3 regions of the Bradyrhizobium sp. 159 genome follow, and region 3 is predicted to be linked to each of the others. Evidence: predicted binding sites of a transcription regulator. Region 3 holds the regulator's gene; each other region holds the start of a gene.
The links. The regulator PhoB, encoded in region 3, activates phosphate uptake and scavenging genes when phosphate is short. The targets are predictions, from matches to a motif close to TGTCATNNANCTGTCAT.
Positions count from the first base shown of each region.

Region 1: the regulator PhoB is predicted to act here: its motif matches at 1,803-1,819, upstream of IVA96_RS33525 (YbhN family protein).
Region 2: the regulator PhoB is predicted to act here: its motif matches at 1,525-1,541, upstream of IVA96_RS33675 (UDP-2,3-diacylglucosamine diphosphatase).

Region 1 covers NZ_JADPKE010000114.1:64,962-68,233, reverse strand. Annotated here, with positions in the region: gene IVA96_RS33530 (hypothetical protein) at 1-467, opposite strand, end outside; gene IVA96_RS33525 (YbhN family protein) at 547-1,629, opposite strand; gene IVA96_RS33520 (ferritin-like domain-containing protein) at 2,057-2,563, shown strand; gene IVA96_RS33515 (MFS transporter) at 2,773-3,272, shown strand, end outside.
Region 2 covers NZ_JADPKE010000114.1:103,185-106,456, forward strand. Annotated here, with positions in the region: gene IVA96_RS33670 (glycosyltransferase family 1 protein) at 1-689, opposite strand, end outside; gene IVA96_RS33675 (UDP-2,3-diacylglucosamine diphosphatase) at 689-1,501, opposite strand; gene thiD (bifunctional hydroxymethylpyrimidine kinase/phosphomethylpyrimidine kinase) at 1,716-2,516, opposite strand; gene IVA96_RS33685 (Lrp/AsnC family transcriptional regulator) at 2,959-3,204, shown strand.
Region 3 covers NZ_JADPKE010000068.1:53,123-56,394, reverse strand. Annotated here, with positions in the region: gene pstB (phosphate ABC transporter ATP-binding protein PstB) at 1-136, shown strand, start outside; gene phoU (phosphate signaling complex protein PhoU) at 148-864, shown strand; gene phoB (phosphate regulon transcriptional regulator PhoB) at 879-1,586, shown strand; gene IVA96_RS19050 (GcrA family cell cycle regulator) at 1,847-2,359, opposite strand; gene IVA96_RS19045 (aspartate aminotransferase family protein) at 2,828-3,272, shown strand, end outside.

The DNA.
Region 1 (3,272 bases), on a different contig from region 3:
TTGACCGGCTCGGCGCAATCGAAGGTCGACGCTTGCGGCCCGTCGCCGTCATCGAACGACCAGGCGCAGGTGGCGCCGACCGGCACTGCGCCGAGGAGGCGCACAGTGACGGGATGATCGATCGGGGTGATGTAGTTCTCCTTGACGTTGTCGCGGGTGCAGGGCTGGTTGACCCGGCCCTGGAGGTCGATGCAGAGCCGGTTGACCATGTTGCGGGCCCAGCCGCGGCCCTCGCTCTGGAGCTCCAGCGACTGCTCGGCGGCCAGGATGCTGCGGTTGCGCGCATTCTCGACATGGAGCAGGAAATCGCGCTCTTCGCGGAACAGGCGGAAGCGGTTGCGCACCTCCCAGCTGATCTGCATGGCGCCGGCGTCCTGAGCGGCAGCGCGCTCGAGCGGCAAAGCGGTCAGAATCCCGGCAAGCAGGAGGGCGCCTGCGGAGAAGGTGCGAAAGGAGGGAGGGATCATGGCCCGCGTGTTCAACGGCAAAGTTGAGGCGGAAATAAGAGGGGATAGCTGCCCCGCCCGCAACCTATGTCTGAGTGGCCTACCGCTTGCCGGCCTGCCGCAGCGCACGCTCGCGCTCCATCGCGGCCACCTGCTTGGGCAGGTTGGCCTGGGTGCAGGCCTCCGCCAGCCGCCGCCGCTCCTGCCACGGCGCGACCACGTTCATCCAGAGCTCGCGCGTGCCCATGATGGAGATGGCGAGGCCGAACGGGATCACGAAATAGAGGATGCGGAACACCAGCAGCGTCGCCAGAAGCTCCTCGCGGCCGAATTCGGGAAGCGCCACCAGCATGGCGGCATCGAATACGCCGATCGAGCCCGGCGCATGGCTGGCAAAGCCGAGCAGCGTTGCCAGGATGAACACAACGGCGAGCGACATGAAGTCGATCGGTGGATTGGCCGGCATCAGCAGGTACATCGCCGTGGCGCAGAAGCCGAGATCGATCACGCCGATCAGGATCTGCACCAGCGTCAGGGGCGCCGAGGGCAGCACCACCTTCCAGCCCTTCTGGCCGAGCTCGCGCCGTTTCTCACCCATGCAGAGCCAGACCAGATAAGCGCCGATCGAGGCGAGGCCGCCGAGCGCGATCAACCGGTTGATCGACGACGGCAGCTGATCCATCGACGACGCCGCACCCGGATGGATGGCCATGCCGATCGAGAGCACGAAGATGTTACCGAGCCAGAAGGTCAGGCCGGACAGGAAGCAGATTTTGGCGACGTCGATCGCGTTCAGCCCATAATCCGAATATATCCGGAAGCGGATCGCTCCGCCGGTGAAGACGGTAGCGCCGATGTTGTGGCCGATCGAATAGGACGTGAAGCTGGAGAGCGCCGCGATGCGATAAGGCACGTGCTTCTTGCCGATCGTTCGCAGTGCGAAAAAGTCGTAGAATGTCAGCGTGCAGAACGCGAAGAAGACGCAGATCGCCGCCAGACCGATATTCCCGCGAGGAATCTCGGTCAACGCCGTCAAGATAACTCCGGTATCGATGCCCTTGAGGGTCCGCACCAGCGTGGTGATTGCGAAGGCAATGATGAAGACGCTCGCGGCAATGCCGAGCCGTCGCCAGCCAATCCATCTATTGAAGCCGCGTTTCAGCGCGGGCAGCAGTCCGTGCATTCATCCTCCCGGCGGGGGGCAAGACCGATCCGGCCAGGCATTGGCCAGTGCGGGTACGATGACGGCCAAAGGGCAGGCGTCGATCGCTTGGCATGATCCAGCTCATTTAAGGCAAAAACAGCGGCTTGTGCAGCCCTTGACAACAATAGGTTCTGCGTTGGACCAGCCACTTTTGTCATATGTGGTTCACATCCGACGCGCGTTAAGCATATGAGTCGCGACGTGCGGTTCGGAAAGCGCATTCGTGTTTAAGGAGGATGGTTTCAAATCCTGGCGCCGTCGGCATTGTTCCAGCGCAAGCGAAGGGTGTCTTGGAACGTCGGTGCCGCGTGCTCGTTAGGCCCCATCAGCAACCGGACATGGCGGAACAGGCGGCCTTTCGTGCAGGCCCATGCCGTCGTGTTCCCGAACCGAGAGGACCGGAACGATGGGACTGTTCACAAAAGACATCAAAACCATGAACGACCTGTTCGTGCACCAGCTCCAGGATATCTATTACGCCGAGCAGCAGCTCACCAAGGCGCTGCCGAAAATGGCCAGCAAGGCCACCGACCCGCAGCTGAAACAGGGCTTTTTGACGCACCTTGAAGAAACCAAGCAGCACGTGGCGCGTCTCGAGGAAGTGTTGAAGATGCACGGCGTCGCCGTGAAGGCGATCGACTGCCCGGCGATCGACGGCATCATCGAGGAAGCCGACGAGACGGCGGGCGAAGTTGCCGACAAGGCCGTGCTCGACGCGGCGCTGATCAATGCGGCCCAAGCCGCTGAGCATTACGAGATCGCCCGCTACGGCAGCCTGATCGCCTGGGCCAAGCAGCTCGGCCGCAATGATTGCGCGGCGGTGCTTGCCAAGACGCTTGAGGAGGAGAAGGCGACCGACAAGAAGCTGACGACGCTCGCCGAGAGCAAGGTGAATCTGCGCGCGGCGAGCTGAGGCAAGACGGAGCCAAGACGACGACGCCGCGCGATGGTCGCGCGGCGTCTTATTTCCGGCGCATCCCAGTGCGCCACTGCGCACAAGACGGGCGATGCACTTTATGGGTGGCGGCCGGGCGCAGCCACATCCATTATTCGACCATTGTCGAAACATGACGGCCCGCCGGAGGGGTATATTTCGCATGGGGCTGCAAGCGAGGTGGCAGCATGCGAGCAAGCACCATCAAACACCGAACCTTAGACAAGGCGAGTGCTGCGCCGCGGGCCCGCTCGCATCTTGCAACCTCCCTCACGCTTGCCGCCATGAGCCTCGGCTATGGCGTGGTGCAGCTCGACGTCACCATCGTCAACACCGCGCTCGATGCAATGGGCAGGGCGCTCGGCGGCGGGGTCGCCGAGCTGCAATGGGTGGTCAGCGCCTACACCATCGCGTTTGCAGCCTTCATCCTCACGGCCGGTGCGCTGGGTGACCGGATCGGCGCCAAGCGCGTCTTCATGGCGGGGTTCGCCATCTTCACCGCGGCCTCGCTCGCCTGTGCGCTGTCGCCCAATGCGGTCGTGCTGATCGCAGCACGGCTAGTTCAGGGCCTGGCGGCGGCGATCCTGGTGCCGAATTCTCTTGCCCTGCTCAATCATGCCTATGCGGACGACCGCGAGCGCGGCCGCGCCGTCGCGGTCTGGGCCGCCGGAGCAAGCCTTGCACTCAC
Region 2 (3,272 bases), on a different contig from region 3:
TTCTCGCCGAGGAAGATCGCGTCGGGATAGGCCTCTTCGAGCGAGGCCCGCGCCGGACCGTCACCAACGATCACCTTGGTGCCGGGCAGGTCGAGGTCGAGAAAGGCCTCAAGGTTCTTCTCCACCGCGACCCGGCCGACCGAGAGGAACACCGGCGCCGGCAGACAGAGGTCGATCGCGCGGGGATGGAACAAATGGGTATCGACGCCGCGCGGCCACAGCACGACGTTGTCGAAGCCGCGCTCGGCGAGCTCGCGCGCGAGCGCAGGCGTGGCCGCCATCACGGCGCGACTGGGCGCATGGAAGCGGCGCAGCGCGCGCCAGATCAGCGAGCCCGGCACCGGCACGCGAGCACGGACATATTCTGGAAAGCGGGTATGGAAGCTGGTCGTGAACGGCAGCTTGCGCTGGCGGCAATAGCGGCGGACCATCAGGCCGATCGGCCCCTCCGTCGCGATGTGGATGCTGTCCGGGCGTGCTTCTTCGATCAGCTTTGCAATTCGCGCCGGGCGCGGCATGGCGAGGCGCACGTCGCGATAGCTCGGCATCGCAAAGGTGCGGAACGATTGCGGCGTCAGGAACGTGAACGCGACGCCGAGCCCCTCTGCCGCGTCGGCCAGCTTGGTCAGCGTCCGAACCACACCGTTGACTTGCGGGTGCCAGGCGTCGGTCGCGACCAAGATGCGCATCAGGCAGCTCTTGCCGCGACCTGCGGGACGGTTGCCGGCTTCTGCAAATGATCCGCCCAGGTGATGATCTCGAAACGGCCGTCGTCGTGCTCGACCAGCGCGGTGCAGCTCTCGACCCAGTCGCCGCAATTCATGTAGCGAATGCCGGCCTCGTCGCGGATCACGGCGTAATGGATGTGGCCGCAGATCACGCCGTGCGCGTCGTGACGTCGCGCTTCGGCGGCGAGCGCCTGTTCGAACGCGCCGATATAGTTCACGGCGTTCTTGACCTTCTGTTTGGCCCATTGCGACAGCGACCAATAGGGCACGCCGAACAAGCGGCGGAAGAAGTTGACGAGGCGGTTCATCTGGATCGCGAAATCGTAGGCCTTGTCACCGAGATGAGCGAGCCAGCGCGCGTTCTGCACCACGAGGTCGAAGATGTCGCCGTGAATGACGAGATAGCGCTTGCCGTCGACGCCGGTATGAACGGTGTTCTCGACCACGTCGATGCCGCCGAAATGCGTGCCGTAATAGTTGCGCAGGAACTCGTCGTGATTGCCGGGAATGTAGATGACCTTGGCGCCCTTGCGCGCCTTGCGCAGCAGCTTCTGGACGAGGTCGTTATGGGATTGCGGCCAGTGCCAGCTCGATTTCAGCGCCCAGCCGTCGACGATGTCGCCGACGAGATAGATGGTGTCGGCATCGTGGTAGCGCAGGAAGTCCAGCAGAAGATCGGCTTGAGAACCGCGGGCTCCGAGATGGACGTCGGAGATGAACAACGTGCGAAAGCGCCGCTCCGGGCTCTCGTCACTCACATCGTAACTTCCCATGCGCCAGCCTGTAACAATGTCCCGTGACAGGGGGATGACCGATTGAACTCTTGAGGCACCTTCCGATACGAATCACGCCTTGCCTCGCCTGCCCTGCGAATATCAGTCGCATGCGACAATCAGGCGACATGGCGCGCAGCGCCTCGTCCAAGATCAGATTGGCACTGGAAGCCCGGAGGGCAGGCGCTCCCTCTCCCGCTTGGGCGAGCGGTCGTCAGTAGAACTTGTGGAAATGATGGATCGGCCCGTGGCCGTGGCCGACGCTGAAGCGGTCGGCGGCGCCAATCGCAGCGCTGATCCAGGCCTTGGCGCTGCGGACCGCCTGCTCGAGCGCCTCGCCTCTGGCGAGACCCGCCGCGACGGCCGAGGACAGCGAGCAGCCGGTACCATGGGTGTTCTTGGTGGCAAGGCGGGGCGCCGCTAGCGCGATGGCGTTGTCGGCATCAACCAGATAGTCGACGCTCTCCGCGCCCTCGCCGTGTCCTCCCTTGATCAAGACCGCGCGGCAGCCGAGCGCCAGCAGACGGCGCCCCTGGCTTTCGATCTCGGCCTGGTTGGCCGCGACCGGTGCATCGAGCAGCGCAGCGGCCTCGGGCAGGTTCGGCGTGATCACCGAGGCCAGCGGTATCAGTCTCGTGCGCAACGCCTTGACGGCGTCGGAGGCCAGCAGCCGGTCGCCGGATGTTGCCACCATCACGGGATCGAGCACCACGTGCCGGGGCGCCCAGCGCGACAGCGCGGCCGCGATCGCGTCAATGCTGGCGGCCTGGGCCACCATGCCGATTTTCACAGCGCCGACATCGAAATCGGAAAACACCGCATCGATCTGCGCGGTGACGAACTCGGCCGGCACCGCATGAATACCCGTGACGCCGCGCGTGTTCTGCGCCGTCAACGCCGTGATGGCGGAGGCGCCATAGACGCCGAGCGCGGCAAAAGTCTTCAGGTCCGCCTGGATGCCGGCGCCCCCGCTCGAATCGGAGCCGGCGATAGTGAGCGCCACGGGCGTCGTCATCGCCGGAGACATCTGCTTGATCCGGACACAGCCATGGCCTGTCCTAGCGCGACCGTGGAACACCAGCAAGCGCGACCAGCGGCAAGCCACGCCGATTCGCGACACAGCCGTGCTCCAGCTAAGGCCCGCCCGGACCCGAAAAGCCATTTGGCGGGAGCCTTGCGCGCAAATGTCGAGATCAGGACGAGCTCGGGCTGCGGCATGATCATGGCCTTTGCGGATCGCGCCCAGCTTGAATCCGGGCCGCGTGCATGCGCAAGCGATCGTGCTGACCAAGCCGTATCGCAAGATCGAGCTCGCGCAGCGGCTCAGGGATGCATTCGCCGCCGTGGCCGTCACCTGCTGAGCGCCGGACCCGCATCTGGCGGCAGGCAAGTTCGCTTGCTAAATCCGGCCGGTTTTGGCCTATTAGCCGGCTAGATGTGCTTTCGGAGTGACCGCGATGGTTCCCTTTTTCGTCCAGATCAAATGCAAGCTCGGCCAGTCCTATGTGGTCGCCAATGCGCTCGCCGAAGCCGAGATCGCCTCTGAGATCTACTCCACGGCCGGTCAATACGACCTCCTGGTGAAGTTCTACGTCGACAAGGACACCGACATCGGCCATTTCGTCAACGAGAAGGTGCAAGTGCTGCCAGGCATCCAGGACACCCTCACCATCATCACCTTCAAGGCGTTCGGCACCGGCTAACGGTGCGTCATCGATGCGGGATAAGTTTGGTTTATATCGTACGAGCCAACGGTTCACCTCTCTCGAAG
Region 3 (3,272 bases):
GCAGGCGGCGCGCGTCTCTGATAAAACCGCCTTCATGTATCTCGGCGAGCTGATCGAGTTCGACGACACCAGCAAGATCTTCACGTCGCCGAGCGACCGGCGTACGCAGGATTACATCACCGGCCGGTTCGGCTGAGGAGACGGGACATGGGTACTGAACATACCGCAAAGGCCTTCGATACCGACCTCCAGGAGCTCACTCGCCTCGTCGCCGAGATGGGCGGCATCGCCGAGCGCATGATCGTCGATTCCGTCGACGCGCTGATCCGCCGCGACGTCGCGCTCGGCCAGCGCGTCGTCACCACCGATGCCGAGCTCGACGCGCTTCAGAAGCGCATCGAGGAGCGCGCCGTGCTCACCATCGCCCGCCGCCAGCCGATGGCGGTGGATTTACGCGAGATCGTCGGCGCCATGCGCGTTGCCACCGATCTCGAGCGCATCGGCGACCTCGCCAAGAACATGGGCAAGCGCGTTGCGGCGCTGGAGACGGACTTCCATCCGCTGAAACTGTTCCGCGGCCTGGAGCACATGACCGACCTCGTGCAGCAGCAGGTCAAGTCGGTGCTGGATGCCTATGCCGCGCACGATTTGCCGGCGGCGATGGCGGTGTGGAAGGGCGACGAGGAAGTGGACGCCATCTGCACCTCTCTGTTCCGCGAGCTCCTCACCTATATGATGGAGGATCCGCGCAACATCTCGTTCTGCATCCATCTGATGTTTTGCGCCAAGAACATCGAGCGCATCGGTGATCACGCCACCAACATCGCCGAGACCGTGTTCTACATGATCGAGGGGCAGGCGATCACCGACAAGCGGCCGAAGGGCGACATGACGACCTTCGCCACGACGGTACCGAATACCTAGGGAGCGACGACAACATGGGCGCACGCATTATGGTGGTTGAGGACGAGGAAGCTCTCACCGAGCTTCTCCGTTACAACCTCGAAGGCGACGGCTATGACGTGGAGACGGTAATGCGCGGCGACGACGCCGACACCCGCCTCAAGGAACACATCCCCGATCTGATCGTGCTCGACTGGATGCTGCCGGGACTGTCCGGCATCGAGTTGTGTCGGCGGCTGCGCACCCGTCCCGAGACCAAGCAGCTCCCGATCATCATGCTGACCGCGCGCGGCGAGGAAAGCGAGCGGGTGCGGGGTCTTGCGACCGGCGCCGATGACTACATCGTCAAGCCGTTCTCGGTGCCGGAGCTGCTCGCGCGCGTGAAGGGCCTTCTGCGGCGCGCAAGCCCCGAGCGGCTCGCCACCGTGCTCGCCTATGGCGACATCGAGCTCGATCGCGACAAGCGCCGCGTCGCGCGCTCGGGCCGGCCGATCGATCTCGGCCCGACCGAATATCGCCTGCTGGAGTTCTTCCTGGAGCATCCCGGCCGCGTGTTCTCGCGCGAGCAGCTGCTCGACAGCGTCTGGGGCCGCGACATCTACATCGACGAGCGCACCGTCGACGTCCATATCGGCCGCCTGCGCAAGCTGCTCAATCTCGGCCGCGAGCAGGACCCGATCCGCACCGTCCGCGGCGCGGGTTATGCGCTGGATGATCGGTTTGCAAAGGCGGAGCAGACGTAGGCCCAACTGCGTCACCAAGCTCGGTCGTCGTCCCGGACAAGCGTAGCTCCCGGCAACGCGCAGCGTTGTCCGGAGCGAAGCGCCGATCCGGACGCATAGCCACAGGACGTGGTTGTTGCGCGAAAAGGTAACTCCGAGTCCCCGTAACCACGGCTTGCGGTGGCTATCGGTCCCGGTCCGGCGCTTCGCTTGTCCGGGACGACGTCGGGTTTGTTGCGCCGTCACCGCGTGACGGCTGCCGGTTCGATCTCAGGAAATAATCACCGCGTGCTCGGCTTCGGTGCCGCCCGCCGGCGATCCGCTGCCGGCTGATAGGCGACGCGCGAGTGCTGGGCGCAGTAGGGCAGGCCTGACAGCGCCTTGCCGCCACAGAAGAAGAAGTCCGGGCTGGAGGGATCGCCGACCGGCCAGTGGCACGTCGCCTCGTTCAATTCCAGCAGCGACAGCCGCTGACTCATCGGCACCACGTTGTCGTAGGTGACCGGTTCGGCCTCCACCTCGACCTCGAAGGCCTGCGCCAGCGCGGTGTTGCCGCGCGAGATCGGCCGGGTCACCCGCATCATATGCTGCGCGGGCCGCGCCTTGCGCGGCCGCGGCGCTGCCGATGAAGGGCTCTTGGCGCGGCCCGACAGGCCGAGCCTGTGCACTTTGCCGATCACGGCATTGCGGGTCACATTGCCGAGCTCGGCCGCGATCTGGCTGGCCGAAAGTCCGGCCTCCCAGAGCTTTTTCAGCTGCTCGACGCGATCGTCGGACCAGGTCAAAACCGTCATTGCACCCTTTCCCTCGTTGCGCGCCGCCATCCTGGGGCCTCACAGCGAATGCTTAAGCCTTGAAAAACCCGTGCCGTCAGAATCCCTTAAGGCTCGCCGGGCGCGTGACTGACGCCCGAACGTTTACGCCGGTACATGAGGACTCTTGGGATCAGAACCGCTGCACGAGATGTCGTATCTGACAGTCCAAACGCTACAATATGGCGTGACTCCCGCGCAAGAGTCCGCCGACTCGCTTCCACATGTTCCGTGGTGAAAACCCCGCAAGATCGGCACCGCAAGACTACGGATTTCGCGTTTCGCGAGGCTTTCCGGGCGGCATTGACACCCGTCTTGCCAGGCATAAGATGGTGACGCGTGCCGCCCTTAAAAGGCGGCACGTTTCGTTTTCCGGACCGGTCAATGGTGCGCTGCGCAAGGCATGCCAGGCAGGTCTCAACGTCCAAATGCAACATCCAAGTGATGGTCATGACCAACAGCGCCGCGCCGCATCTGCTTCCCGTTTTCGCCAGGGCGGACCTTGGCTTCGAGCGCGGCGAAGGCTGCTGGCTGATCGCGACCAATGGCGATCGCTATCTCGATTTCACCTCGGGCGTCGCCGTGAACGCGCTCGGCCACGCCCATCCTGCGTTGGTCAAGGCATTGCAGGAGCAGGCGACCAAGCTCTGGCACATGTCGAACCTGTTCCAGAGTCCCGATGGCGAACGGCTTGCAACGCGTTTGTGCAACGAAAGTTTCGCGGACTTCGTGTTCTTCTGCAATTCCGGCGCCGAAGCGTTGGAATGCGTGATCAAGGTCGTGCGGCGCTATCATGCCGCCAAAGGCCATCCCGATCGCTATCGCATGATCACCTTCGAAGGCGCCTTCCACGGCCGCACGCTGGCGACGTTGGCGGCGACGGGCTCGGCAAAAT